DNA from 2 places in the Nonomuraea sp. NPDC023979 genome. Region 2 is predicted to be linked to the other one. Evidence: riboswitches for the same ligand, from Rfam matches in the RefSeq annotation. Region 2 holds a riboswitch; the other holds the start of a gene.
What was found. Region 2 has a riboswitch for S-adenosylmethionine ahead of thrC (threonine synthase). Riboswitches for the same ligand answer to the same signal wherever they lie in the genome.
Positions count from the first base shown of each region.

Region 1 (14,763 bases), on a different contig from region 2:
GTGCTCGCGGCCGAGCGTGAGCTGGGGCAGGAGTTCGTCGTCGACGTGACGCTGTTCCTCGACACCGCGCTGGCCGCGGCCGGTGACGACCTGGCCAGGACCGTCGACTACGGCGAGCTGGCCCAGGACCTGGTCAAGGTGGTCGAGGGCGAGCCGGTCGACCTGATCGAGACGCTCGCGCAGCGGCTGGCCGACGTCTGCCTGGCCCGGGAGCTCGTCGAGTCGGTCGAGGTGAGTGTGCACAAGCCGGCGGCGCCGATCCCGCTGCCGTTCGGCGACGTGGTGGTGACGATCGAGCGGAGGCGCGCATGAAGGTCGTCCTCGCCCTGGGCGGCAACCTGGGGCGGCGGTTCCTGACGTTGCAGGGGGCCGTCGACACGCTGTTCGACGCGCCGGGGCTGGAGTTCGTCGCGGCGTCGCCGGTCTACGAGACCGATCCGGTGGGCGGTCCGGGGGGCCAGCGCCCTTATCTGAACGCGGTGGTCGTGGCGGAGACCACGCTGCCGCCGCGCACGCTGCTGGAGCGGGCGCAGAGCGTGGAGAACGCGTTCGGGCGGGTGCGCCAGGAGCGGTGGGGGCCGCGCACGCTCGACGTCGATCTGATCATGGTGGGTGACACGGTCAGCGACGACCCGGAGCTGACGCTGCCGCATCCTCGGGCGCACGAGCGGGCGTTCGTGCTGGTGCCGTGGGCGGCGGCCGACCCTGACGGTGAGCTGCCGGGGCGGGGCCGGGTGGCCGACCTGCTCGTGGGCCTGGACCGGCGGGGTGTGCGGTTGCGCGAGGACCTGAAGCTGCAGAGGCCGGATTGAGGCCGACCCGGCCCGGCGTGCTCGTCGGGCTCATCGTCGTGGTCGCGCTGATCGCCTGGGGCGTGGTGCGGCTGGTCTACGTCGATCTGGTGCTGGTGCCGTGGACGGCGATCCCGACGATGCTGCTGCTGGCGATCGGCGAGGCCTACACCGCCTGGATGACGAAGGCGCGGATCGCCCGCAAGCCGGGCACCAAGCCGGTCGAGCCGCTGGCGGTGGCCCGGCTGGCGGCCCTGGGCAAGGCGTCGGCCTACGGCGGCGCGGTGTTCGCGGGGCTGTTCGGCGGCTTCGCGCTGCACACGGTGCAGCTCTTCGCCAAGGAGACGCCGCGGTCGGAGTTCTTCGTCTCGACGGGCTCGTTCCTGTCGTGCGTGGCGTTGATCGTGGCGGCGCTCTTCCTGGAGCACGCCTGCCGCGTCCCGAAGGATCCGGAGGATCAGCGGCCCGGCTAGCCGCTCGTCCTCCTGGCGTCGTAGGTCTGGCGCCACTGTTCGGCGGGCGCGTCCTGCCGGCCGAGCTGCTGTGCGAGATGCTTGCCACCGTGCCCACCGAGGGCTGGATCCCCGGCACCCGCTACGGCCTGGGCGTCTTCGACGACGTGCTCGCCGCCGAGTTCTGCTGACAGGCCCTCAGCCGGTGTCCGGCCGCCCGGTGCGGGGGCGGCGGCCGAAGAGGTAGATGACCGGGAGGGTGCAGATCAGCGGGCCGGCGACGGCCAGGGGGCGCTCCAGCCACCACCACACGTCCGGCGGCACCTCGGGCGTGAGGCTGCCGAAGAGCCACCAGGACAGGCCGAGCGCGATGGCCATGCCGGTCGTGTGGAAGAGGAACAGCGGCAGCGCGAAACGGTTGATGACGGCGTTGACCCGGTTCCAGCCCGGCCGTTCCAGGACCCGTTCCATGGCCGGGCGCAGCACCTCCACCAGCCCGATCTGGAAGATGAGCAGCGCGACGATGACGAACGTCGGCGGCGCCATGTTGGACCACTTGTCCCCCGGCACGCCCACCATGGAGCCCGGGTAGATGCCCGAGTAGACGAGCCCGAACAGGGCGAACAGCCCGGTCCACAGGATGCCGACGTCGTAGCGGCGGGGCAGGGCGACGATGCGGTCGTAGAAGAAGCCGGCCTGGTGCGCCAGCCCCCACACGATGACCATGTTGAGCCAGCCGGCCCACTCGACGTCGTAGCGGAACCGGACCACGTCGACGACCAGCGCCGCCCCGCCCAGCCAGACGAGGGCCAGCACGTCGTACTTGCGGTGCAGGAGGAGCGCGACGGGGAGGAGCGCGATGAGCACCAGGTAGACGCCGAGGAACCACAGCGGGCTGAGCACGAGCAGCACCACCCGCCACATCCACGGCACGTCGAACAGCCAGGTGACGACGGCGCCGACGGCGACCCACACGCCGATCAGGCCCAGCGCCGGGATCGCCAGCGACCGCAGGCGGCGCCAGACGAAGCGGCCGAGGCCGGTGCCGCGCTCGCACGCCCGGCCCCACGACAGCAGGTGGACGTGGCCGCCGACGTAGAAGAACAGGGGTAAGACCTGGAGCAGCCAGGTCAGGATCCACAGCCCGGAGGTGAAGCCGAGCGGGCTGGTGGGCTCGGGGCCGTGCGGTTTCCACTGCAGGATGGTGAAGGCCCAGTGCCAGACCACCACCACGATCAGGCTCAGCGCCCGCAGCCAGTCGACGTACCTGTCGCGTCGCGGAGGGGAGGTCACTTGTCGATGTCACCCACCACGAAGAACATCGACCCGAGGATCGCCACCATGTCCGAGACCAGGTGCCCGGGCAGCATCTCGCGCAGCACCTGGATGTTGTTGTAGGAGGCGGAGCGCAGCTTCATCCGCCACGGCGTCTTGTCGCCCTTGGACACCAGGTAGTAGCCGTTGATGCCGAGCGGGTTCTCGGTCCAGGCGTACGTGTGGCCTTCGGGGACCTTGAGCACCTTGGGCAGGCGCTGGTTGATCGGGCCCTGGGGGAGCTCGCGCAGCCGCTGGACGCAGGCGTCGGCCAGGTCGAGCGAGACCTTGACCTGCTCCAGCAGCACCTCGAAGCGGGAGTGGCAGTCGCCGGCGGTGCGGGTGACGACGGTGACGGGCAGCTCGGGGTAGGCCAGGTAGGGCTGGTCGCGGCGCAGGTCGATGTCGACCCCGGAGGCGCGGGCGATGGGGCCGCTGACCCCGTACTGCAGGATCTGCTCGCGGGAGAGCACGCCGACGCCCTTGGTGCGGGCCTGGAAGATCTCGTTGCCGTGGATGAGGTTCTCGATGTCGGGGACGCGGCGGCGGGTGTCGGCGACGGCCTGGGCGACCCGGTCGAGCCAGCCGAGCGGCAGGTCCTCCTTGAGGCCGCCGACGCGGTTGAACATGTAGTGCATGCGCCCGCCGGAGATCTCCTCCATGACGGCCTGGATGCGTTCGCGCTCGTCGAAGGCGTAGAAGATGGGCGTCATCGCGCCCAGCTCCAGCGGGTACGAGCCGAGGAACATCAGGTGGTTGAGCACCCGGTTGAGCTCCGCCAGGAGCGTGCGCGCCCAGACGGCGCGGACGGGCGGCTCCATGCCGAGCATGCGTTCGGCGGCCAGCACCACGCCGAGCTCGTTGGCGAACGCCGACAGCCAGTCGTGCCGGTTGGCCAGCACGATGATCTGCCGGTAGTCGCGCACCTCGAACAGTTTCTCCGCGCCCCGGTGCATGTAGCCGATGATCGGCTCGGCGCCGGAGATGCGCTCACCGTCAAGAGTGAGCCGCAGGCGCAGAACTCCGTGAGTCGACGGGTGCTGCGGCCCGATATTCAGGATCATGTCCTCGGTGGCCAGCTCCTTGGCCCCGGCACCGATTCCGACCACGCGTTCCGTCATACGGCCCATGCTGCCACCGGCGGGTCGGTCAAGGAACGGTATGGGGGCGCATCGCTGGTCCAGCCAGGGGGATGAGTACTGGAAACGGGGGAGAAAAGACCATGAAAAGGGTTGTGTTCGACATCGCCGCCCTGATCGCACGGGTGGTGATCGGCGTCATCTTCCTGGCGCACGGGCTGCAGAAGTGGCAGGCCGGGCTGGGCGCCACGAGCGGCATGTTCGCCGAGTCGGGCGTGCCGATGCCGCAGCTCGCCGCCGCGTTCGTCACGGTGGCCGAGACGGTCGGCGGCATCCTGCTGATCCTCGGCCTGCTGGTGCGGCCGGCCGCGCTGGTGCTGCTCATCGGCATGATCGGCGCGGCTGTGTTCGTGCACGCGCCGAACGGCATCTTCGTCCAGGAGGGCGGCTGGGAGCTCGTCGGAGCGCTCGGCGCGGCGTCGCTGCTGTTCCTGGCGCTGGGCGGGGGACGCTTCGGCCTCGACGGGATTCTCGGCGCCGTGTACAGGCGCCGGGCCGAGCGGCGGGCGGCCGAGCGGGACGCGGCGGCGGGCGCCACGACGACCGTGGACAGGCCGGCGCCCGACACGAAGGCCGCCTACCCGGACGAACGGCACTCGGTGCCCCGGCAGCCCGCCGAGCACGAGCGCACGCAGGCGGCTGACTACGACCGCACACAGGCGAGCGAGTACGACCGCACGCAGGCCGCCGAGCCCGCCGAGCGTCCGCACCCGGCCGAGCACCGGCCGGGCGGGCTGAGCGAGGAGGACATGCGCGACGTGGACGCGGTGGTGAACGACCAGCCGACGCGCCCGAAGCCGCCGAACCGCTGAGACCTAGCGGCTGACCAGGTCACGCAGCGCGCCGACCAGCCGGTCGACGTGCTCCTGGGTGGTGCCGATGCCGATGGAGGCGCGCACCGCCGAGGCCGTGTCGTCCTCGCAGCCGCCGTCGGCGGTGCCGAGCAGGTGCCGGACGAACGGGTGGGCGCAGAACTTCCCGTCCCGCACGCCGATGCCGTACTCGCTCGACAGCGCCTCGGCGACCTCGCGCGCGCTGTAGCCGTCGACGGTGAACGACACAATGCCCACGCGCGGGTGCTCCGGCCCCCACAGCGACAGCTCCCGTACGCCCTCGATGCCGGCGAGGCCGGCGCGCAGCCGGGCGATCAGCCGCTCCTCCTCGCGCAGCAGCGGCGTCCAGCCGGTGGCGGTGAGGGCGTCGCAGGCGGCGGCCAGTGCGATCGCGCCGAGCACGTTCGGGGTCCCGGCCTCGTGCCGGGGCTCGGCGTCGTCGTGCCACTCGGTGCTCTCCCCGACCGAGCGCACCGCGCCGCCGCCCTTCAGGTACGGCGTGCCCGCCGACAGCCAGTCGCGCCGGCCGACCAGCACTCCGGCGCCGAACGGCGCGTACAGCTTGTGGCCGGAGAAGGCCACGTAGTCGAGGTCGAGCGCGGTCAGGTTGACCGGCCGGTGCGGCACGAGCTGGGCGGCGTCGACGAGGATGCGGGCGCCGTGCCGGTGCGCGATGTGGGCCAGCGCGGCGATGGGCCACAGCTCGCCGGTGACGTTGGAGGCAGCGGTGACGACGAGCAGCTTGGGTCCGTCGATCGCGGCCAGCGCGTCGTCGGCGGCGCGCACGGCCTCGCCGGGGAAGGCGGGCGGGGCCAGCCGCACGGCGTCCGGCCAGGGCAGCAGCGAGGCGTGGTGCTCGGTGTCGAAGACGACCACGGTGGTGCCCTCGGGCAGGCAGCCGGCCAGCAGGTTCGTGGCGTCGGTGGTGTTGCGGGTGAAGATGACGGCGTCGTCGGTGCGGGCGCCGACGAAGGCCCGTACGGTGTGGCGGGCCTGCTCGTAGCGGGCGGTGGTGAGCTGGGAGGCGTAGCCCGCGCCGCGGTGGACGCTGGAGTAGGCCGGGAGCGCGGCGGCGACGGCGGCGCTGACCGGCTCCAGACAGGGGGCGCTGGCCGCGTAGTCGAGGTTGGCGTAGCCGACGAGCTTGCCGCCCTTGACTGGCACCTCCAGGTCGGCGCCGACGACGGCGGGGATGGCGCGGGCCTGCTGGACGGGGGCCGGCTTCTCGGCGGCGGTGGTGCGGGCGGCGTTGAAGATCGTCAGGGTGGACACGGCGAACCTCCTCGGGGTCATCGGACCCCTGGAGCAGCCAGTGAGCCCGCGCTTGCCCGCCACACCTCGTGACGGACCAGGTCTTCACCCGGGGCACCCCGCCGCGGACGCGAGGGTTGCCGGCCAGCGAGCCGGGGCTTGGCGCTGGCACTCATGACCTACGTCGGCACTATAACCGACACCCACCCGTAAAACGCAACCGCGAACTTATCGGCCCGTTGACTCGTTGCTTCCTCGACATCCCCCGATAGCAGGAGGTAACCGATGTTGGACTGGGTGGCAGATCCCCAGATCTGGATAGGGTTCTTCACCCTTGTGGCCCTGGAGATCGTGCTGGGCATCGACAACATCATCTTCATTTCCATCCTGGCAGGGAAGCTGCCGCCGGAGCAGCGCGACAGGGCGCGGGTGCTCGGCCTGGCGGCGGCCCTGATCAGCCGGCTGCTCCTGCTGCTGGCCCTGTCGTGGGTGGTGCGGCTCACGGAGCCGCTGTTCGAGGTGCTGGGGCAGGAGATATCGGGACGGGACCTGATCCTGCTGCTGGGCGGGCTGTTCCTGCTCGCCAAGAGCGTCACCGAGATCGGCCACACGATGGACGTGGGCGAGAAGGACGGCAAGAAGGCCGTCGCGGCGTCGTTCGCCTCAGTGATCGCGCAGATCATGGTGCTGGACGTGGTGTTCTCGCTCGACTCGGTGATCACCGCGGTCGGCATGGTGGACGAGCTCGGCGTGATGATCGCGGCGGTGGTCGTGGCGGTGCTGGTGATGCTGTTCGCCTCCGGGCCGATCAGCCGGTTCGTCGACACGCATCCGAGCATCAAGATGCTGGCGCTGGCGTTCCTGGTGCTGATCGGCGTGGTGCTCATCGCCGAGGGGCTGGACCAGCACATCCCGAAGGGCTACATCTACTTCGCGATGGCGTTCTCGGTCATCGTGGAGCTGCTCAACATCCGGGTGAGGAGCAGGCGGGCGAAAGCTTCTAGTATTGAATAGTGCGCTTTGACCCGTGGAATCCGGATTTCGTCGCTCACCCGTACGGCGTCTACGCCGAGCTGAGGCGCGAGGCGCCGGTGAGCTTCTTCGAGCCGACCGGCCAGTGGCTGGTCGCCCGGCACGCCGACGTGAACGCCCTGCTCAGGGATCGCCGCCTGGGCAGGTCGTACCTGCACGTGGCGACGCACGAGGAGTTCGGCAAGGAGCCCGAGCCGGAGTTCCAGGAGCCGTTCTGGCGGGTGATCCGCGCGGGCATGCTCGACGTGGAGCCGCCGGTGCACACCCGGCTGCGCCGCCTGGTCTCCAAGGCGTTCACGCCCCGCATGGTCGAGTCGCTGCGCCCGCGGGTGCGCGCGATCGCCGAGGGCCTGGTCGACGCGTACGTGGAGCGGGGCGGCGGTGACCTGATCGCCGAGGTCGCCGAGCCGCTGCCGGTGACGGTGATCGCCGAGATGCTCGGCATCCCCGACGCCGACCGCCACCTGCTGCGCCCCTGGTCGGCCGACATCTGCGGGATGTACGAGCTGAACCCGTCGGAGCAGGCGCAGCACACCGCCGTCAGGGCGGCGTCGGAGTTCGCGGCGTATCTGAAGGAGCTGGCCCGCGAGCGCAAGGAGCGGCCCGGCGACGACCTGATCAGCGCGCTCGCGGCGATCGACGAGCTGACCGAGGACGAGCTGGTCGGCACCTGCGTGCTGCTGCTCAACGCCGGTCACGAGGCCACGGTGAACGTGACGGGCAACGGCTGGTGGTCGCTGTTCCGCAACCCGGGCGAGCTGGCGCGGCTGCGCGCCGACCGCTCGCTGCTGCCGACGGCCGTCGAGGAGCTGATGCGCTGGGACACGCCGCTGCAGATGTTCGAGCGCTGGGTGCTGGAGGACATCGAGGTCGGCGGCGTCGCCATCCCGCGCGGCGTGGAGGTGGCGCTGCTGTTCGGCTCGGCCAACCGCGACCCCGAGGTGTTCGACGACCCGGACCGGCTGGACGTGGGCCGGGTGGACAACCCGCACATCTCCTTCGGCGCGGGCATCCACTTCTGCCTGGGCGCGCCGCTGGCCAGGATCGAGCTCATCGAGTCGTTCGGCGCCCTGCTGGAGCGGGCGCCGAAGCTGGAGCTGGTCCGCGAGCCGGTGTGGAAGCCGGGGTACGTGATCCGCGGCCTGGAGTCGCTGGACCTCAGCGTCGCCTGACCGGCTCTGACCGTTATCACCGGCTCTGGCTGAGCCAGCCGAACCCGCCGAGGCCTCCCGGATCGATCAGCTCCGCCTCCTCGGAGGCGCGGGCCAGCGCGCGCAGATAACCCCGCGGATCGGTGCGGGCCAGGTCGAGGGGCGGGCGGTCGCCGGTGATGCCCAGAGCGCGCAGCGCGGCCCGCTGTGTGGACAAGCCTGTGGATATCCCGCCGGCCTTGCGGCCCGCCTCGGCGCACGCGTCGAGCGCGACGTGCGCCGTGATGTCGCAGGTGCCGTCGGGTACGGGCGAGACGACCGCTCCGTCACGGTATCCGGTGAGCGTGCCATGCATCGGCCGGTTATCCACAGGGTGTGCATAATCGATGGCGATCGCCCGGCCTCTGGAAAGCCGGTTCAGCACCGCCGCCCAGGCGGCGTCGCGCGGCCAGCCGATCTCCGCCCGCGAGCCCACGCACGACAGCGGCCACCACCGCGCCAGCCACTCCAGGTCGGCCCCCTGCGGCGGGTCGCCGAGCCGCTCCTCGCCGGTCTCGGTGTCGACCATCACCAGTCTCGGCCCGTCGGACGTCTGCTCGGCCACGTCCAGCGGCACGTTGTCGAGCCACTCGTTGGCGATCGCCAGGCCCTGGATGCCGGACGGCAGCCGCGGCTGCCAGGCGATCCGCTCGGGCAGCTCGTCGGGCCGGGGCGACAGGTCGACGGCGGTGATGCGCAGCCGGTCGCGCAGCGAGGGGCCGGCTGCGTCGAGCACGCGGCGGACCAGCGTGCCCTCGCCGGCGCCGATGTCGACCAGGTCGAGCCGGGCGGGCGAGCCGAGCCCGGCGTCGACCTCCTCCAGCAGGGCCAGGACCGCGTCGGCGAAGGCCGCCGAGGCGCTGACCGAGGTGCGGAAGTGCCCGGAGGGGCGTTCGCGCAGGTAGAAGCCGCTCTCGCCATAGAGCGCGCGTTGCATGGCGGCGCGCCAGGTGAGCCACATCCCAGGACTATCTCACGACTCCGGGCGAACACGTGGCGCGATTTCTTTACTACGCGGTGTTGCGATCTTGCGCTACCGTTTACATACAGTAGTCGAGTGACTGCTGATTGTCATCATCCGGCAGTCGTCCCGAAAAGGAGTCCCTCGTGTTCAAGAAAGCCATCGTCGTCGCGGGTGCGTTCGGCATGCTCTCGGTGGCCGCCCCGGCCTACGCCCACGGCCCCGGTCACGGCGACATCACCAGCGGACGCAGCGGCGTGCTGTCCGGCAACCAGCTCTTCCTGCCCATCACCGCGCCGATCAACGCCTGCGGCAACGGGGTGGGGGTCGCCGGTGTCGGCATCGCCGGCTGCAAGGGGGGCTCCAGCGCTCACGTGCATCGCTGACATGCCGGAGCTCGGACCGGTCCGAGAGTGAACCGGTCCGAGCCCCGTACCCGGGCCGGCCAGTCGGCGATGGCGGCCAGGGTGCACCTCCAAGGAGTTCGTCACAGTGCGGGCGTCGGGTCCAGCTCAGGACTCGGCGCCCGCTGAATGCGATGTACCCCTCTCCTCATCATCATTCCCGACAGGGGGTGCACGGTTTATATGCCCTTGTCCGTTTTGTCGCTAACGCAACATGCGGCAAAGCCCAGGTCACGCCCCCGTGGCAACTCGGCCGTTACGCTGGGCGGCAGCGTCTTCCGGGGTGCTCGACAGGGGTGGGACATGGACGCAGCAGATCGCCCGGCACGGCTGGCCGTCGGCGTGCTGGGATCGGGCAAGGTCGGCTCCGCGCTCGGGGCTGCCCTGGCGCAGGCCGGGCACCGGATCGTGGCCGCCAGCGGGGTGTCCGATGCCTCCCGGCGGTGGGCCGCCGACCGGCTCGGCGTCGAGCCCGTCCGCCCCGAGGAGGTCGTCGAGGCGGCGGAGCTCGTCCTGCTCACCGTCCCCGACGACGCGCTGCCCGACCTCGTCAGCGGCCTGGCCGCCACCGGCGCCGGCCTCCAGGGCAAGCTGCTCGTCCACACCAGCGGCGCCTACGGCCTGTCCGTGCTGCGACCGGCCGCCGAGGCGGGCGCGCTGCCGTTCGCCCTGCACCCGGTCATGACGTTCACCGGCAGGGACGACGACCTCAACCGGATCACCGGCTGCTCCTTCGGCGTCACCGCGCCCGAGCCGCTGCGTCCCATCGCCGAGGCGCTGGTCATCGAGATGGGCGGCGAGCCGGTGTGGATCGCCGACGCCGACCGCGCCCTCTACCACGCGGCCCTGGCCAGCGCCGCCAACCACATGGTCACGCTCATCGCCGAGTCGTCCGACCTGCTGGGCCGCATCGGCGTCGAGCACCCGGGCCGCATGCTCGGGCCGCTGCTCGGCGCCGCCCTCGACAACGTGCTGCGGCTCGGCATCGGCGGGCTGACCGGCCCGGTGGTGCGGGGCGACGCGGGCACCGTGCGCAAGCACGTCGACGCGCTCATCCTGGCCGCGCCGGAGGCGGCCGACGCCTACGTCGCGCTGGCCCGGCTCACCGCTGACCGGGCGCTGGCCGCCGGCCTGCTCAAGCCGGAGGAGGCCGAACGCTTGCTCGACGCCCTGGGTGGCAACATATGGACGTGACCGTGACCGGCATGGCACGGATCCGCATGACGCCCCCGGAGGCCGCCTCATGGACCCCATCGTCGCCAGGAACCGCACCGACCTGATCAAGGCTCGCGGTGACGGCTCCGTCGCCCTCGTGCCCACCATGGGCGCCCTGCACGAGGGGCACCGCTCCCTCATCAGGGCGGCCCGCTCGCGCGCCGACCACGTGGTGGTCAGCATCTTCGTCAACCCGCTGCAGTTCGGCCCCGGCGAGGACTTCTCCCGCTATCCCCGTACGTTCGAGGCCGACCTGGAGGTGTGCCGCGCCGAGGGGGTCGAGGTGGTGTTCGCCCCGGCCGCCGAGGACATGTACCACCCGGACCGGCAGGTGAGCCTGCGGTCCGGCGAGATGGGCCGGGTCGTCGAGGGTGCGGTGCGGCCGGGGCACTTCGACGGGATGCTGACGGTGGTGCTCAAGCTGTTCAACCTGGTCCAGCCGGACCTCGCGGTGTTCGGGCAGAAGGACGCCCAGCAGTTCGCGCTGATCCGCCGCATGGTGGCCGACCTCGACGTGCCGGTGGAGATCGTCGGCGCGCCGACGGTGCGCGAGCCCGACGGGCTGGCGCTGTCGAGCCGCAACCGCTACCTGTCGCCGGCCGACCGGGAGGTGGCCCTGGCGCTGTCCCGGGCGCTGCGCGCGGGCGCGGCCGAGAGCGTGCCGTCGCGCGTGGTCGCCGCCGCCCGCGAGGTGCTGGAGGCCGCCGCCCCCGAGCTGGCGCTGGACTACGTGGTGCTGGTCGATCCGGCCACGTTCGCCGAGGTCGCGGAGCCGTACACGGGTGAGGCGGTGCTCGCGGTGGCCGGCCGGGTGGGCACCACCCGGCTGATCGACAACGCGGTGCTGTCGTTCTAGGCGAACCCCGGGGAAGGGAAGCGGCGGCCGGGGCGTTATCGTCATATTGACGAGATTCCCTCCTCCGAGGAGACCCCATGAGTGCACCGGCCATTCCCCTGCGGCTGGCGGCGCCCGAACCCGGGTGGAACGTCGAGGCCGACCTGGTCGTGGTGGGCTCCGGCATCGCCGGACTGACGGTTGCGCTGCACTACGCCGAGCTCGAACCCAGGGCCAGGGTCCTGGTCGTCACCAAGGACGTGCTGTCGGCCGGGTCCACCCGGTGGGCCCAGGGCGGGATCGCCGCCGTCCTGGACCCGGCCGACACCCCCGACGAGCACCTCGGCGACACCCTGGTCGCCGGGGTGGGGCTGTGCGACGCCGAGGCGGTCCGCGCGCTGGTGACCGAGGGCCCGGGCGCGCTGCGGCGGCTGATGGGCCGGGGCGCCGAGTTCGACCGCACCCCCGACGGGCACCTCCAGCTCACCCGCGAGGGCGGCCACCGGCGTCACCGCATCGTGCACGCGGGCGGCGACGCCACGGGCGCGGAGGTGCAGCGGGCGCTGGTCGAGGCGGTGCGGGCGAGCGGGATCGAGGTGATCGAGCACGCGCTGGTGCTCGACCTGCTGAAGGACGCGAACGGCCGGGCCAGGGGCGTGACGCTGCACGTGATGGGCGAGGGCGCGGGCGACGGGGTCGGCGCGGTGCGCGCCCGCGCGGTCGTGCTGGCCACCGGCGGCATGGGCCAGGTCTACTCCTCCACCACGAACCCGGTGGTGTCCACCGGCGACGGCGTGGCGCTGGCGCTGCGGGCCGGGGCCGTGGTGCGGGACCTGGAGTTCGTCCAGTTCCACCCCACCGTGCTGTGGCTGGGCGCGGGCGCGACCGGCCAGCAGCCGCTGATCTCCGAGGCCGTACGCGGCGAGGGCGCGTTCCTGATCGACCACGAGGGCAACCGGTTCATGACCGGCGTGCACGAGCTGGCCGACCTGGCGCCGCGCGACGTCGTGGCCAAGGCCATCACCCGGACGATGCGCGAGAGCGGGCGCGAGCACGTCTACCTGGACGGCCGCCACTTCGGCGAGGACACGTGGCGCACCCGGTTCCCGACGATCTACGCGGTCTGCCGCGAGCACGGCATCGACCCGGCCGCCGAGCCGATCCCGGTGGCTCCCGCCGCCCACTACGCCAGCGGCGGCATCCGTACCGACCTGCGGGGCCGTACCAGCATCGAGGGCCTGTACGCGTGCGGCGAGGCGGCGTGCACGGGCGTGCACGGCGCGAACCGGCTGGCCTCGAACTCGCTGCTCGAAGGGCTCGTCTTCGCCGAGCGCATCGCCGAGGACATCCATCGCGTACGGCCCGAACCGGGCGAGCCGGTGGTGTCCGGAGCGCCCGCCGGGCTGATCGACCCGAGGGCGCGCGGCCGGATCCAGGCGCACATGAGCGCCGGGGCGGGCGTGCTGCGAAGCCGCGCGTCGCTCACCGCCACCGCCAAGGCGCTGCACGACGCCCGGTGGACCCCGGTCCACGTGGCGTCGTGCACCGAATCGTGGGAGACGACGAACCTGCTCACCGTCGCGACCGTGCTGACCGGCGCGGCGGCGGCGCGGCAGGAGACGCGCGGCTCCCACTGGCGGGAGGATTTCCCCGACCTCGACGACGAATGGCTGGGGCACCTGGACGTGACCCTGACGGAGGAAGGCGTGCACATGACCTACACCCCGCACGGTGACGCGATGCCGCGGCGCCTGGCGCAGGAGCTGGCCGCCGCCGGCGTGGACCCGGCCGAGACCGACGCGGTGATCGACCGGGCGCTGGCGGAGGACCTGCAGGCGGCGGGCGACGTGACGAGCCTGGCGACGATCCCGGCCGGGCACCGCTCGGTGGCCGACGTGGTGGCGCGGGCCGACGGCGTGGTGGCCGGGCTGGCGGTGGCCGAGGCGGTGTTCGCGCGGCTGGGCGCGGGCCAGGCCGAGCGGCGGGTCAAGGACGGCGAGCGGGTGCGCAGGGGCGACGTGCTGATGACGGTGGAGGGCCCGACCAGGACCCTGCTGACCGCCGAGCGCACCGCGCTGAACCTGCTCACCCACCTGTCGGGCATCGCCACGCTGACCGGGCGCTGGGTGGCGGCGATCAGCGGCACCGGGGCGCGGGTGCGCGACAGCCGCAAGACGCTGCCGGGTCTGCGGGCGCTGGAGAAGTACGCGGTACGTTGCGGCGGCGGCGTCAACCACCGGATGTCGCTGTCGGACGCGGCCCTGATCAAGGACAACCACGTGGTGGCGGCCGGCGGGGTCGCCGAGGCGTTCCGCGCGGTGCGCGAGCGCTACCCGGACGTGCCGATCGAGGTGGAGGTCGACAGCGTCGAGCAGCTTGAGGAGGTGCTCGCCGAGGGGGCGGACCTGATCCTGCTGGACAACTTCACGGTGGAGCAGACCGCTCAGGCCGTACAAATCGCTAAAAATGGGGCGAAAAACGCGGTTGCGCTGGAGTCCAGCGGGGGATTGACCTTGGAATTGGCGCGTGATGTGGCCGAAACTGGCGTGGACTACCTTGCGGTGGGAGCGCTGACCCACTCGGCGCCCGCCCTGGACGTCGCACTGGATCTACGGGGGTAATCGATGCTGCTCACGATCGACGTCGGCAACACGCACACGGTGCTCGGGCTCTTCGAGGGCGAGGACGTCATCGAGCACTGGCGGCTGGCCACCGACGCCCGCCGCACCGCCGACGAGATCGCCGTCGTCCTGCAGGGGCTGCTCGGCCAGTCGCCCCTGCTCAAGGGCGCCGACGTGGGCGGCATCGCGATCTGTTCCACCGTGCCCAGCGTGCTCAACGAGATGCGCGAGATGTGCCGCCGCTACTACGGCGACGTCACCGCCGTGGTCGTCGAGCCCGGCGTCCGCACCGGGGTGCCGGTGCGGATGGACAACCCCAAGGAGGTCGGCAGCGACCGCATCGTCAACGCGCTGGCCGCCATCGACCAGTACGGCGGGCCGTGCATCATCGTCGACTTCGGCACCGCGACCTCGTTCGACGCCGTGTCGGCCAAGGGCGAGTACGTCGGCGCCGTCACCGCGCCCGGCATCGAGATCTCCGTCGACGCCCTCGCCGCGGCCGGGGCGCAACTGCACAAGGTCGAGCTGATCCGCCCCCGCTCGGTGATCGCCAAGAACACCGTCGAGGCGCTCCAGGCCGGCATCATCTACGGCTTCGCCGGCCAGGTCGACGGCATCGTCGAGCGGATGGCCGCCGAGCTGGCCGACGACCCCGACGACGTGACCGTGGTCGCCACCGGCGGCCACGCCGCGCTCGTGGTGGGCGAGTCGCGCTGCATCGACGT
Region 1 is NZ_JBEZZG010000001.1:170,459-185,221, forward strand. Features, by position in the region: gene folB (dihydroneopterin aldolase) at 1-312, shown strand, start outside; gene folK (2-amino-4-hydroxy-6-hydroxymethyldihydropteridine diphosphokinase) at 309-812, shown strand; gene AB0G11_RS00900 (DUF3180 domain-containing protein) at 809-1,264, shown strand; gene AB0G11_RS00905 (acyltransferase) at 1,442-2,536, opposite strand; gene AB0G11_RS00910 (NADH-quinone oxidoreductase subunit D) at 2,533-3,678, opposite strand; gene AB0G11_RS00915 (DoxX family protein) at 3,780-4,508, shown strand; gene AB0G11_RS00920 (aminotransferase class V-fold PLP-dependent enzyme) at 4,512-5,801, opposite strand; SAM riboswitch class IV at 5,845-5,960, opposite strand; gene AB0G11_RS00925 (TerC family protein) at 6,066-6,794, shown strand; gene AB0G11_RS00930 (cytochrome P450) at 6,794-7,984, shown strand; gene AB0G11_RS00935 (SAM-dependent methyltransferase) at 8,001-8,963, opposite strand; gene AB0G11_RS00940 (chaplin family protein) at 9,110-9,349, shown strand; gene AB0G11_RS00945 (DUF2520 domain-containing protein) at 9,671-10,561, shown strand; gene panC (pantoate--beta-alanine ligase) at 10,611-11,438, shown strand; gene AB0G11_RS00955 (L-aspartate oxidase) at 11,516-14,038, shown strand; gene AB0G11_RS00960 (type III pantothenate kinase) at 14,042-14,763, shown strand, end outside.
Region 1: it holds a riboswitch for S-adenosylmethionine, as region 2 does, so the genes downstream of both, AB0G11_RS00920 (aminotransferase class V-fold PLP-dependent enzyme) here and thrC (threonine synthase) in region 2, are expected to answer to the same signal.

Region 2 (14,763 bases):
CATGCGCGCCCACGCGCAGTCGCTGTCGGCCGACGCCGCCGGCGACTGGGTGTCGCAGCAGATCCTCCAGTCGCTGCTCGACCAGCGGGTCGCCGCGCTGGCCGACCACCCCGACACACCGCTGTTCTTCGGCCGCCTCGACCGGGGCGCCGACGACGACCTGCCGCCCACCATCTACGTCGGCCGCCGCCACGTCCACGACGGCGGCAGCCGGCCCCTGGTGATCGACTGGCGGGCCCCGGTGTCGCGGGCCTTCTACCAGGCGAGCCCGGCCGACCCGATGGGCGTCGTGCTGCGGCGCCGCTTCGGTTATCACGGCGGGGCGCTGACCGCGTTCGAGGACGAGCCGCTCGGCCAGGGCGGCGACATCGGCCCCTCCAGGATCCTCACCGAGGAGATCGAACGCCCCCGCACCGGCCCGATGCGCGACATCGTGGCCACGATCCAGCCCGACCAGGACGAGATCGTCCGCGCCGCGCTCGCCCAGACCGTGTGCGTGCAGGGCGCCCCCGGCACCGGGAAGACCGCGGTCGGCCTGCACCGGGCCGCCTACCTGCTGTTCACCCACCGCGAGCGGCTCGCCAGGTCCGGTGTGATGATCGTCGGGCCGAACCGCGCCTTCCTGTCCTACATCTCCTCCGTGCTCCCCGCGCTCGGCGAGGTCAAGGTCGACCAGACGACGGTGGCCGGGCTGCTCGGCGAGCACGCCGCCGCCGAGGACCCCCTGGTCGCCGCCGTCAAGGGCGACGCCCGCATGGCCGCCGTCCTCGAACGCGCCCTGTGGCTGCACATCGTCAAGCCCGAAGAGGGCCTGGTGTTCACCAAGGGCGCCTACCGGCACCGGGTGGCCGACTACGAGGTGCGCGAGATCGTCGCCTCGCTGCGCGGCACCACCCGCTACGGTCCCGGCCGGGCGGCGCTGGCCCAGCGGCTGGCGCACCTGGTGCTCGTACGGATGGAGCAGCGCGGCGAGTCGCCCGACGACCGGGTGCAGGACGCGGTGGCCCGGTCGAAGCCGGTCAAGCAGCTCGTCGACGCGGTGTGGCCGAAGCTGACGCCGGAGCAGGTGCTGTATCGGCTGCTGTCGGACGCGGAGTTCCTCGCCAAGGCCGCCAAATCCGATTTGTCGCCCGACGAGCAGCAGATGATCCTTTGGCGGAAACCGTACCGGAGCTGGAAGTCCGCGAAATGGTCCGCGGCCGACGCCGCGCTCCTCGACGAGCTCGCCGACCTCGTCGAACGCACGCCCTCACTCGGCCACCTGGTGGTCGACGAGGCCCAGGACCTGTCGCAGATGCAGCTCCGCGCGCTCGGCCGGCGCTGCCGCAACGGCTCCGCCACCGTGCTCGGCGACCTCGCCCAGGGCACCACCCCGTGGTCCACCAGCTCCTGGGAGGACGTGCTGCGCCACCTCGGCCAGGACACCGGCGAGGTCACCGAGCTGACGCTCGGCTTCCGCGTGCCGCGCGAGGTCCTCGACTACGCCGCCCGCCTGCTCCCCTCCATCGCCCCCGGCCTGGCCGCCCCCCGCTCCCTGCGCCCCGGCGCCGGCTCACTCTCGGTACGGCCCGGCGGCGAGCTCCGCCAGGCCGTGACCGAAACCCTGGCCAAGGAGGGCTCGATCGGCGTCATCGTCCCCGACGCGCAGGTGGCGTCCGCGTCCGCCGCGCTCGACGGCGTCGCCCACGCCGTCCTCGACCCCGACGCGGCCGACGAGCACCGCCTGCTGATCGTCCCGGCGACGCTGGCCAAGGGCCTGGAGTACGACCACGTGATCGTGGTCGAGCCCGCCGACATCGTCGACGCCGAGCCCCGCGGGCTCGCCCGCCTGTACGTGGTGCTCACCCGTGCCGTGACGTCCCTGACCGTCCTGCACGCCAAACCCCTGCCCGCCCAGCTCACCGGCTGACACGGCGCGCGGGGCAGTGGCAGCGGCGCCGATCGCTCCTAGGATGACGGGGAAAAGCCATCACCCCTAGGAGGAAACCGTGCCGGCACCGCTGCCACACGAACACCTGCCGTCCGCCCCGGCGCTCGTCGTGCAGAGCGACGACATCACCGACGGCGACCGGCTGAACGACCTCCACGTCTTCAACGACTGGGGCATGACGGGCCAGAACCTGTCCCCCGCCCTGCGCTGGTCCGGCGCCCCCGACGGCACCAGGAGCTACGCCGTCACCTGCTTCGACCCCGACGCCCCCACCGGCAGCGGGTTCTGGCACTGGGTGCTGTTCGACATCCCCGCCTCGGTGACCGAGCTGCCCACCGGCGCCGGCACCGGCCCCGAGTTCAAGGGCCTGCCGCAGGGCGCCGTCCACGCCCGCAACGACTACAACACCAAGGAGTACGGCGGCGCCGCGCCCCCGCCCGGCGACCCGCACCGCTACGTCTTCACCGTGCACGCGCTGTCGGTCGACAGCCTCGGCGTCGACAGCGACACCTCCCCCGCCGCGGTCGGCTTCAACATCACCGCCAACACCCTGGCGCGCGGCCACATCATCGCCCATTACGGCGTCTGACCGGCTCTGATCGGTTCGCGGCCATTTGATAAGTTCGCGAACCATGAGAGACCTCGGGGTGGACATCCGGTTCGGCGGCCCGGGCGACGTGGAGCCCGTCCTGGACTTCTGGCTCCACGCCGCCGAAGGCACCGACCGCCGCGACTCCCCCGACAAGGTCACCGCCCTGCTCGAACGCGACCCGGAGGCGCTGCTGATCGCCGAGCTCGACGGCGCGCTCGCGGGCACCCTCATCGCCGGCTGGGACGGCTGGCGGGCACACCTGTACCGCCTCGCCGTCCACCCGGCCCACCGCCGCAAGGGCATCGCCACCGCGCTGCTCGCCGCCGCCGAACGCCGCTTCACCGCCTTCGGCGCCTTCCGGGCCGACGCCATGGTGCTGCACGACAACACCCTCGCCCACCCGGCCTGGTCCGCCGCCGGCTACTCACCCCAGCCAGAGTGGTCCCGCTGGGTCAAGCCCCTGCCCTGACCGCCCCACCGCCCGGACCGCCCCGCAGGGTCTCCGGCCCCCACCCCCAAGGTCCTCGACCCACGCGCTTCGCGCGCCGGCGGCTCGGGCCGCGTCCAAACGGGGGCAAGCCCCCGCACCCCCGGCAAGGGGCCTCCGGCCCCCTGCACCCCCGAGCGTTACGTACTTACCGCAACCACCAGAACGCCGGCCGAATCGGGACGTCCCAGCGATGCCCCGCCACATGCGGAGCAGGCAGTCCCAGGGCCTTGCACGCGACCACCGAAGCAGCCGCCCGAGAGGGAAGGCGCTGATCTGGCGAAGGCGCCGGCTCTTGTCCACCCTCCCACGGACATGGCCGGTGTGGACGGTCATCCGCAGTCGCTTCGCCTGACCGCCAGGCAGCAGCGGACGAAGTCCTGGACGACGGGGTTGGCGTCGTCGGCCGGGGTCCAGGCGACGCCCACGCGGGTGGGGCTGACGCCGCTGACGGGGCGGTACGTGACGCCTGGGCGGGCGTAGAAGCGGGCGGCGGACTCCGGGGCCAGGGCGACGCCGTAGCCGTTGGCGATGGCGCTGAGCCAGTCGTCGGGCTGGTCCGTGACGGCGCCGACGCGCACCGGGTGGCCGTCGCGCTCGTCCGCCGCCAGCCAGTAGTCCCGCCACGGGCCCGTTTCCACCGGAGCCGCCACGAACGGCTCGTCCCACAGCTCCTCGAAGGCGATCACGTCGCGGGCAGCCAGCGGATGGGCCGAGGGCAGCGCCACCCAGCGGGGCTCGGAGAAGAGCACTTCCACGCGCAGCGCGTCCTGGCCGGGGAACGGCAGGCGCAGCAGGGCGACGTCGACGTCCCCCGTGGCGAGCCCGGCCGTCGGGTTCGACCAGGCGGCCTGGCGCAGGTCGGCCCGCCAGCCCGGCCTGGCACGGGCGAACTCCGCCACGATGCGCTGGGTGGCCTCGTTGGCGGCGCTGGCCAGGAAGCCCACCCGCAGCACGCGGGCCGCCCGGCCGGCCGCCTGCCTGGTGCGCCGCAGCGCCACGTCCCAGTCGGCCAGCAGGGCGGGCGTCCGCTCCGCCAGCGCCAGGCCCGCCTCGGTCAGGGACATCCCGGCCCGGGAACGATGGAACAACTCGGCGCCGAGCAGCGCTTCGAGCTGCTTGATCTGCTTGGTCAGCGCCGGCTGCGACACGTACAGGCGAGCTGAGGCCCGGGTGAGGCTGCCTTCCTCCGCCACGGCGACGAAGTAGCGCAGCAACCTCGTGTCCACATCCATGCCCCCAGGTTATAGACGCAGGTATTGGACGCCGGTGGGGGCGCGGGACAAGGCTGGGATGCGGGAGGAAAGGAGGAAAGGGGGAAAGGCAATGTACGTCGCCTATGTGGTCGTCACGGTGGTCACGATCGTGATCAACCTCTGGGCCGCCGTCGCCGACTTCGCCCGCGCCGAGACCGTCCTGGCCAACGCCGCGGCTGTCGGCATCTCGCCGTCCTGGATACCGCTGCTGGGCCTGCTCAAGGCGGCCGGGGCCGTGGGACTGCTCCTCGGGCTGGTGGGGGTGCCGTTCGTGGGGGGCGCCGCCGCTCTGGGGCTCGTGCTGTTCTTCGTGGGGGCGGTGGCCCTACATGTCCGGCAACGGGTGTTCGGGAACATCGGCTTCCCGGGGGTCTTCCTCGCGTTCGCCGTCGCGTCCCTCGTGCTGGGGGCCGCCGGGTGACGCCCGGTCAGGTGGCCGGTGCGATCGCTTCGCACTCCGACGGGTCCACGGGATCGAGCGCCGAGGTGGTCGCGAGGATGGCGTCCAGCCGGTCACGGGCGGCAAGGAGGTCGGCCGCGGCGGCGCTGAGCCGCTCACGCTCGCGCAGCAGGTCGGGGATCATCCCGCCACAGGCCGGCGCCAGCATCTCGCCGTCGTCGACCATGCACGGGAGCACCTCGCCGATCGTCGTGGTGCTGAGCCCGGCGGCGAGCAGGAGCCGGATGCCCCGCACCGTGGCGGCGTCCTCCTCGCGATACTCCCGATAGCCGCTGGGCCGGCGCAACGGCCGGAGCAGGCCCTGTTCCTCGTAGTAACGCAACGAGCGCACACTGGCGCCCGTGAGCCGCGACAGTTCTCCGATCCGCATGTGACGACCGCCACTTCGAGTTGACTCTCACGCCGATGTGAGAGTCCAGCCTATGTGTATGACAGAACAGCATCCATCCGGACAGAACAGCACCGCGGTCACCGTCGTCGGCCTGGGCCCCATGGGCTTGGTCCTGGCGGAGACGCTTCTCGGCAAGGGCCTGACCCTGACGGTCTGGAACCGCACCCCCGGCAAGGCCGACGCCCTCGCCGCCAAGGGGGCGCGCCGCGCGGCCACCGTCGCCGAGGCCGTCGCCGCCAGCCCCGTCACGATCCTGTGCCCAACGACTACCCGACCACGCACCGCGTCCTCGACGCCGCCGGTGCCGCCTTCCAGGGCCGCACGCTGGTGAACCTCACCTCCGGGACGCCCGCTGAAGCTCGCGACACGGCGGACTGGGCGGCCAGGCGCGGCGTCGGCTACCTCGACGGCGCGATCATGGTGCCCCCGCCGCTCGTCGGCGAGCCCGGGTCGGTCTTCCTGTACGCCGGGCCGCAGGACGTCTTCGACCGCCACCGGGAGACGCTGGCGCTCCTGGGCGACCCCCGCCACCTCGGCGCCGACCCCGGCCTGGCCGTCCTGTTCAACACCGCCATGCTGGAGATGATGTACGCGACCGTGAACGGGTTCCTGCACGCCGCCGCGCTGGTCGGCTCGGCGGGGGTGCCGGCGGCCGAGTTCTCCGAGCTCGCGCTGGGCTGGTTCATGCCCGCGGTGCTCAACCCCGCCTGGCTCGCCCAGCAGGCGCCGAGCCTGGACGAAGGGGCGTATCCGGGGGATCTGGGGACGCTGCAGATGAACTTCAACGCGCTGGAGCACATCCTCCGGACCAGCGCCGAACAGGGCGTCCATTCCGAGCAGCCCCGGTTGATGAAGGAGCTCGCCGAACGGGCGATCGCGGAGGGGCACGGGAGCGAGAACTACTTCGCCATGTTCGAGATCTTCAAGCAGGCGTGAGGGCGGTCCCCGGTCCCCGCGCCGCCTCTCAGACCGCAGGGTGACGACGGCTCCCCACAGGCGGAGGGCAGGCGTCGGCGATGGCCTGGGGGTCCCAGTAGAAGGGCCGGCATTCGAGCATGCGCCCGTCCCGTACGGTGATCAGCTGCATGATCAGGGCGTCGACGTCCCGCCCTGTGGCGCGGGCGCGGAAGCGGACCCGGTTGCGGACGACCACCGTGCTGTCGTCGCCCCAATGCTCCTGCTCCAGGAATTCCATCGACTCCCACACCTCGCTGAAGGCGGCGAGAAAGCGTTCCATCCCGTCATGCCCGCGCCAGGTTCCCGTTCCGGTGAAAGGCAATCCCGGCGCCTGGTGCAGCACCACTTCAGGGTCGAGGTGTACGGCGACGTCGTCGTACGACGCCTTGCCGAATCCGCCGGCGGCGACGTACGCGGCCTCGGCGGCGTAAAACTTCTCCATGACTGCCCAAGCGCTCATTGCCCCAGAGTTCCACCCGGACCGGAACCTGGCTGGCGTGGATCAGACCTGTTTGTCGCGCACAAGAGAAGAAGCCGCCCCTATTTAGGGACGGCTCCGATAAACACATCAGCCCGAGCCGGAAATCCGGACCGGGCTGACGCTATCGCCACGTGGAACGCGATCGGACCTAGAAGTCCATGTCGCCGCCGCCGGGCATGCCAGCGGGAGCGGCCGGGGTCTTCTCGGGCTTCTCGGCGATGACGGCCTCGGTGGTGAGGAAGAGCGCCGCGATGGAGGCGGCGTTCTGCAGCGCCGAGCGCGTCACCTTGGCCGGGTCGAGGATGCCCGACTCGAACATGTTGACGTACTCGCCGGTGGCCGCGTTGAGGCCCTCACCCGGGGTGAGGTTGCGCACGCGCTCGACCACGACGCCGCCCTCGAGGCCGGCGTTGACCGCGATCTGCTTGAGCGGCTCCTCCAGGGCCTTGCGGACGATCGCGGCACCGGTGGCCTCGTCGCCGGTCAGCTCCAGCTTGTCGAAGGCCTTGGCGCCGGCCTGCAGCAGCGCCACGCCACCACCGGGGACGATGCCCTCCTCGACGGCCGCCTTGGCGTTGCGCACGGCGTCCTCGATGCGGTGCTTGCGCTCCTTGAGCTCGACCTCGGTGGCCGCGCCCGCCTTGATGACGGCGACGCCACCGGCGAGCTTGGCCAGGCGCTCCTGGAGCTTCTCGCGGTCGTAGTCGGAGTCCGTGCGCTCGATCTCGGCGCGGATCTCGTTCACGCGGCCGCTGATCGCGTCGGCGTCACCGGCGCCGTCGACGATCGTGGTCTCGTCCTTGGTGACGACGACCTTGCGGGCGCGGCCGAGCAGGTCGAGGGTGGCGTTCTCGAGCTTGAGACCGACCTCCTCGGCGATGACCTGGCCACCGGTGAGGATGGCGATGTCGCCGAGCATGGCCTTGCGGCGGTCACCGAAGCCCGGGGCCTTGACGGCCACGGAGCGGAACAGGCCGCGGATCTTGTTGACCACGAGGGTGGCCAGGGCCTCGCCCTCGATGTCCTCGGCGATGATGAGGAGCGGCTTGCCGGACTGCACGACCTTGTCGAGCAGGGGCAGCAGGTCCTTGTTGGCCGAGACCTTCGAGTTGACGATGAGGATGTACGGGTCCTCGAGCACGGCCTCCATACGGTCGGAGTCCGTCACGAAGTACATCGACGTCATGCCCTTGTCGAAGCGCATGCCCTCGGTGAGCTCGAGCTCGAGGCCGAAGGTGTTGCTCTCCTCGACGGTGATGACGCCTTCCTTGCCGACCTTGTCCATCGCCTCGGCGATGAGCGAGCCGATCTCGGGGTCGGCGGCGGAGATGGAGGCGGTGGAGGCGATCTGCTCCTTGGTCTCCACGTCCTTGGCCAGCTTGGACAGCTCCTCGCTGACCCGCTCCACGGCCGCCTCGATGCCCTTCTTCAGGGCCATCGGGTTGGCGCCGGCGGCCACGTTGCGCAGGCCCTCACGGACGAGCGCCTGGGCGAGCACGGTGGCGGTGGTGGTGCCGTCGCCCGCGACGTCGTCGGTCTTCTTGGCGACTTCCTTGACCAGCTCGGCGCCGATCTTCTCCCACGGGTCCTCGAGCTCGATCTCCTTGGCGATGGAGACACCGTCGTTGGTGATCGTGGGGGCGCCCCACTTCTTCTCCAGCACGACGTTGCGGCCCTTGGGCCCCAGGGTCACCTTGACGGCGTCGGCGAGCTGGTTCATACCGCGCTCGAGACCGCGCCGGGCGTCCTCGTCAAACGCGATCATCTTGGCTGCCATAAGGCTAGACCTCCCAGACACAGGGTGGCTGCTGCGATCGAGCCGACGCCCGCGACGGCATGTGGGCCCGCAGCTCCTTCGGCGGACCCCATCGTCTCGATCCCAGGGTTGGCACTCTGCGACAGAGAGTGCCAACGAATTGTTTAGCACTCTACCCGGTCGAGTGCAAGCCGACAGCACCCCGCCCCAGGTCACGTCGGTACGGCGGGCCCGTGAGCCCGCCGTACGTGAGGGGACGAGAGGTGGCGGTTCGCACGTACTGCGCTGACGTGCGAGCCGCCCGTGCTCACCACGTCAGACCGAGCGGACGGACTCCGCCTGCGGTCCCTTCTGGCCCTGCGTGATCTCGAACTCGACCCGTTGGCCCTGCTCGAGAGACCGATACCCGTCCATCAAGATTGCCGAGTAATGGACGAATACATCCTTACCACCGTCTACCGCGATGAAGCCGTAGCCCTTGTCCGCGTTGAACCACTTGACGGTGCCCTGCGCCACTTCCGACTCCTCTTACTGGGCTCATAGATCCCGCCCATTCCTCCGCGAGACCCACAATCGCCTGACTAATGGATATCAGCCGTACGATCGCACTCGACCATACCTGTGGGAAGGCGTTTGGCAACAGAGTCAATCGGCAAATCGGGTATTTCACCTCACGCTAACTGGTTCAACCTTGTATTTCACAAAAGAGAAGGCGCCCGCATGGGGCGCCTTCTAGAGGGTCGTTCTGGAGATCGGGGGGTTCTCAGCCGCCAGCGACCGCCGGGATGATGGAGATCTGAGTGCCCTCAGGGGCGGGAGTGTCGAGCCCCTCGGCGAAACGGACATCCTCTTCGCCAACGTAAACGTTGACAAAACGACGAATCTTGCCCGATTCATCAAGAATGCGCGCGCCGATGCCCGGGTAGTCGGAGTCGAGCTTGGCAAGCACGTCACGCAGCGTCGCGCCCTCTCCACTCACCTCCGCGTTACCGCCGGTGTAGGTGCGCAGGATGGTGGGAATCCGCACAGAAACGCTCATGGTAAATCTCGCCTTTCCTGGTTGTCAGACAGTCGCGCGGAACGCGTCGAGAGAGGGCCGGATCACGGCCGTGGGGGTGACGTCGGTGACCGCGTCGAGCGTCTTGAGCCCGTCACCAGTGTTGAGCACCACGGTTTCGGCCTCGGGGTCGAGCTGGCCGGTCTCGACGAGCTTCTTCAGCACGCCGACGGTCACACCGCCGGCCGTCTCGGCGAAGATGCCCTCGGTCGAGGCCAGCAGTTTGATCGCGGCGACGATCTCGGCGTCCGTGACGTCCTCCACCGCCCCGCCGGTGCGGCGCGCGATGTCGAGCACGTAGGGGCCGTCGGCGGGGTTGCCGATGGCCAGCGACTTGGCGATGGTGTCGGGCTTGACCGGCTGGACGACGTCGTGGCCGGCCTTGTAGGCGGCCGAGACCGGCGAGCAGCCGAGCGCCTGCGCCCCGAACACCTTGTACGGGCTGTCCTCGACCAGGCCGAGCTGGATGAGCTCCTTGAAGCCCTTGTCGATCTTGGTGAGCTGGGAGCCGGAGGCGATCGGGATGACGATCTGCTCGGGCAGCTTCCAGCCGAGCTGCTCGGCGATCTCGTAGGCGAGCGTCTTGGAGCCCTCGGCGTAGTAGGGCCGCAGGTTGACGTTGACGAATCCCCACTTGTCGCCCAGCGGGTCGCCGATGAGCTCCGAGCAGAACCGGTTGACCTCGTCGTAGGTGCCGTCGATGCCGATCAGCTTGCCGCCGAACACCCGGGCCATGGCGATCTTCGCCTGCTCCAGGTCGGCGGGGATGAACACGCAGGCCTCCAGGCCGGCCCTGGCGGCGGCGGCCGTCACCGCGCCGGCCAGGTTGCCGGTGGAGGAGCACGACAGCGTGTGGAAGCCGAAGTTGCGGGCCGCCTCGACGGCGATGGCCACCACCCGGTCCTTGAAGGAGTGGGTGGGGTTGCCCGAGTCGTCCTTGACGTACAGGGACTTGATGCCCAGCGCCCGGCCCAGGTTGCCCGCCTTGACGAGCTTGGTCCAGCCGGGGTTCATGTTGGGCTTGGACGCGACGTCGACCGGCACCGGCAGCAGCGAGCGGTAGCGCCAGATGTTGGCCGGGCCCGACTCGATGTCGGCGCGGGTCACGTTCCCGAAGGAGTAGGCCGCCTCGAGCGGCCCGAAACACTCCAGGCAGGCGAAGCTGGGGCCCAGCGGGTAGCGGGTGCCGCACTCGCGGCAGGAGAGAGCGACGGCGGGACCGAAGTCGAGCGACATGAAGCGAGGCCTTCCCTCATCTTCGTCCGCGGCCACCCTGACCACGGACCGGAATTGGCACCCTGTCCCGGTCGGCCTCGCAGGTCGCGAGTCACAAGCCGGGAGGGTTGCCGGGGCTTCGCAGGGCCGGTCCCTCCACCCCTCTGGATGAGCAATATTCAGTTGGAGTTGCTGACTCGGACTCTACCCAATCCGAGCCGTGAACTGACCAGTCGTCTCACTCCGCGAGACAACCGGTCTCACCGATAGTCCTCGCCGAGCGCCGCCTGCACGTATTTGCGGGCCTGGTGGATGCGCGACTTGGCCGTGCCGAGCGGGATGTTGAGCTGCTCGGCCACCTCGCTGTAGTCGAGCTGGACGATGTCGCGCAGCACCAGGGCCTGCGCCAGGTCGGGCTTGTCGGCCTCCAGCGCCTCCATCGCGTCGAGCAGGTCGAGCCGCGACCCGGCGATCACGCTGACCCGCCGCACGTCGGGCTTCTGCATGGGCAGCTCGTCGGAGCTCTGCTCCGCCGCCCTGCGCTTCAGCGACCGGTACGTGGTCCGCGCGCAGTTGGCGGTCACGATGTGCAGCCACGTGCTGAACCTGGCGCGCCCCTCGAACCGCCCGATGTTGCGGGCGACGGCCAGCAGGGTGTCCTGGGCCGCCTCCTCCGCGTCCTGGTGGTAGGGCAGGATGCGGGCGCAGTGCCGCAGCACGTCCGGCTCGATCCGGCGCAGGAGCTCGCCGAGTGCGCGATGATCTCCTACGGCGGCCGAGCGGGCGAGTTCTTCGGTTGCCTCATCTAGCGCCATAGCTGGGATCCTAAGGTCGGGAGACACCTCCGTGACATCTCCTCGTCGTAACTCCTGGGAGCGTCGATGAACAGCGTCCTGCTCGCCTCCAACAGAGGCCCGGTCTCGTTCACCGTCTCCGACGACGGCGAGCTGACGATGAGACGCGGCGGCGGCGGCCTGGTGTCCGGCTTGTCCGGAGTCGCCCGGGACGCGGGCGTGCTGTGGGTATGCGCGGCGCTGTCCGACGGCGACCGCAGCGCGGTGCGGCAGGCCCCCGGCGGCCGGCTCGACCAGGCGGGCTACGACACCGGGGCGCTGCGGATGCTCGACATCGCGCCGGCCACCTTCCACCGCGCCTACAACTCGATCGCCAACTCGACGCTCTGGTTCGTCAACCATCTGCTCTACGACATCCCCAACGCGCCGGTGTTCGGCACCAGGTTCCAGCGCGACTGGGAGTCCTACCGCGACTACAACGGCGCGTTCGCGCTGGCGCTGGCCGAGGAGGCGGGCCACGGGGCGCGGGTGATGGTGCAGGACTACCACCTGACGCTGACCCCGGCGATGCTCCGGGCCGAGCGGCCCGACCTGCGCATCGCGCACTTCAGCCACACGCCGTGGGCGCCGCCCGAATACTTCTCGCTGTTGCCCGACGAGGTGGCCCGCGAGGTCCTGGAGGGCATCCTGGGCGCCGATCACGCCGGGTTCCTCACCGGGCGGTGGGCGGAGGCGTTCATGGACTGCTGCGCGGCCCTGCTCGGCGCCGAGGTCGACGGCGCGGCCCGTACGGTCACGCACGAGGGGCGCGTCACCCGGATCGGCGTCCACGGGCTGGGCGTCGACGGCAAGGCGCTGTGGGCGCGGGCCGGCGAGCCCGACGTCGAGTCGCACATGGCCGCGCTGCGCGAGCAGGTCGGCGACCGCAAGCTGATCGTCCGCATCGACCGCACGGAGCTGTCGAAGAACATCGTGCGCGGCCTGCTCGCCTACCGCGAGTTCCTGGACGCGCATCCGGAGTGGCACGGCCGGGTGGTGCACCTGGCGTTCGCCTACCCGAGCCGCCACGACCTGCCCGAATACCGCGAGTACACCGCCTCGGTGCAGCGCTGCGCGCAGGAGATCGAGGACGCCTACGCCACCGAGGACTGGGACCCGCTGATCCTCAACGTCAACGACGACTACCCGCGCTCGCTGGCCGCCTACAGGATGGCCGACGTGCTGCTGGTCAACCCGATCCGCGACGGCATGAACCTGGTGGCCAAGGAGGGCCCGGTGCTGTCGCCGCGCTGCGCGCTGGTGCTGTCGCGGGAGGCGGGCGCGGCAACCGAGCTGGGCGCCGACGCGCTGCTGGTCAACCCCTACGACGTCAGCGGCACGGCCGGCGCGCTGCACCGGGCGCTGGTGATGCCCGAGGAGGAGCGGACGCGCCGCCGGGCCCGGCTGGAGGCGGCGGCCACGGCCCTGCCGCCGCAGCGCTGGCTGGCAGCCCAGCTCGACGCGCTGGGCTGACGGGTCACCGCCAGTCGGCGTTGCGCAGCGTGTCGGTCAGGCCCGGCGTCTTCCACTCGTCGACGACCAGCACCTTCGTGGCAGGCAGATACCACTCGCGGGTGGTGAACCTGGTCCTGGTGCTCTTGCCCGAGTGGGTCCGGCAGCGGGTGGTGAACTCGTGGTAGTGGGCCTTGTGGCCGGGCCCGACCTGGCGCAGGCCCTTGACGTGCCTGCCGATGCGCTCGCCGCGCAGTAGCCGCCCGTCGGCCGGGCAGCGCTGCACGTCGGAGGCCGGGTAGTAGCCGCCCCGCTGGGCGTTGTAGGGCCCGAAGCCCTCGGCGCCGCTCTTGATGGCCTTCGGACCGAAGATCCAGAAGCCCTTGCAGTCGGGGGTGAAGAAGCCGCCGCCGGGGTGGGCGCACTTCCCGGTCACGACGTGCACGTAGTCGGTGCCGCCGCCGTACACCTTCCACTTGATCGGCACATAGAGGGTCAGGCCGCCGCGCAGCTTCAGCTGCTGGGCGGGCGCCGCGTTCGCGGCGGCGGCGGGGACCAGGAGGAGGGCGGAGGCGGCGACGGCGGTTACGGCCAGTGAGCGCTTGAGCATGATCCCGACGGTAGCCGAGCCGACTTGCAAGCCACTCATGAACGGCTGAAAGCCGACGTCAACTCCTTGAGCAGGGCGACCACGCCGTCAGGCCCGTCCACGACGATGTCGGCCCGTTCGGCCAGCGCCGTCACCTCGGCCGAGCCGCTGCAGACGGTCACGCCGGGCACGCCGGCTCCCCTGACCGCCTCGAACGCGGCCAGGTCGCCGAGGTCGTCGCCCGCGAACAGCACCGACCGCGCCTCCCGCTCGGCCAGGAACAGGCTGAGCGCCTGGCCCTTGTCCATGCCGGGCGGGCGCAGCTCCAGCACCAGCCTGCCCGGCTCGACGACCAGCCCGTGCTTCTCGGCCAGCTTGGCCATCGGCTCGCGCAGCTTGGCCAGCGTCCCTTCGGGGTCGGAGGCGCGGCGGGTGTGCACGGCGACGGCGCGGCCCTTGTCCTCGACGGCGACGCCCGCCGTCAGGCCGAGCGCGTCGAGCACGAACGGCAGCTCGGCCTCGGCCCTCGGCACCCCGGGCGGGGGCGGCGGCCCGGTGATCTCACCCTGCTCCCAGCGCTCGAACCCGTAGTGGCCGAGCACCACCAGGCCGGGCACGTCGGCCAGCCCGGGGCCGAGCCGCAGGGCGGTGGCCACCGGCCGGCCGGTCACGATGGTGATCGCCTTGACGTGGCGGCCCAGCTCGGCGAGAACGGCGGCGGCCTCGGGGTGGATCCGGGCGGCCGCGGGGTCGGGCACGATCGGCGAGAGGGTGCCGTCGAAGTCGAGCCCGATCACGGCGCCCGCCGGATCCTTCAGTATCGCTTCCATTCCAGGGATGTTCTCCACGCGCCTGCCGTACCCAACAGGTCAGGGGCGCATGCCAAGCCGTCTGGCCGCGCGCTCGCGCTGTCGCGTGGCACGCAGCCTGCGCAGGCGCTTGACCAGCATCGGGTCCTGCTCCAGCGCCTCCGGCCGGTCGATGAGCTCGCCGAGCAACTGGTAGTAGCGGGTGGCGGAGAACCCGAAGGTCTCCTTGATGGCCTGCTCCTTGGCGCCCGCGTAGCGCCACCAGTGGCGTTCGAAGGCGAGGAGCTCGAGTTCGCGGTCGGTGAGGGGCTGTCGAACGGGTTCCTGGGCAGCACTGTCACCGCTGACCGGTGCAGTGTCCATGGTCTCCTCCTCGGGATGAGCGCGTGACGATCACGTCGCGCGCACGCGGCCCGTGGCCATCGTAATGTGCCGAGTGCGGCTGTTCACGGCGGATTGGGAGACGTACAGTCACCAAGTGTGACCTCAGTCATCACA
Region 2 is NZ_JBEZZG010000031.1:73,361-88,123, forward strand. Features, by position in the region: gene AB0G11_RS37945 (AAA family ATPase) at 1-1,909, shown strand, start outside; gene AB0G11_RS37950 (YbhB/YbcL family Raf kinase inhibitor-like protein) at 1,989-2,519, shown strand; gene AB0G11_RS37955 (GNAT family N-acetyltransferase) at 2,563-2,991, shown strand; gene AB0G11_RS37960 (LysR family transcriptional regulator) at 3,342-4,244, opposite strand; gene AB0G11_RS37965 (DoxX family protein) at 4,336-4,686, shown strand; gene AB0G11_RS37970 (MerR family transcriptional regulator) at 4,694-5,095, opposite strand; gene AB0G11_RS37975 (NAD(P)-binding domain-containing protein) at 5,154-5,447, shown strand; gene AB0G11_RS37980 (NAD(P)-dependent oxidoreductase) at 5,372-6,052, shown strand; gene AB0G11_RS37985 (nuclear transport factor 2 family protein) at 6,081-6,515, opposite strand; gene groL (chaperonin GroEL) at 6,703-8,331, opposite strand; gene AB0G11_RS37995 (cold-shock protein) at 8,626-8,826, opposite strand; gene AB0G11_RS38000 (MoaD/ThiS family protein) at 9,074-9,349, opposite strand; gene thrC (threonine synthase) at 9,374-10,603, opposite strand; SAM riboswitch class I at 10,617-10,757, opposite strand; gene AB0G11_RS38010 (RNA polymerase sigma factor) at 10,843-11,397, opposite strand; gene AB0G11_RS38015 (trehalose-6-phosphate synthase) at 11,464-12,888, shown strand; gene AB0G11_RS38020 (hypothetical protein) at 12,893-13,477, opposite strand; gene otsB (trehalose-phosphatase) at 13,513-14,286, opposite strand; gene AB0G11_RS38030 (DUF3263 domain-containing protein) at 14,326-14,628, opposite strand; gene AB0G11_RS38035 (SAM-dependent chlorinase/fluorinase) at 14,746-14,763, shown strand, end outside.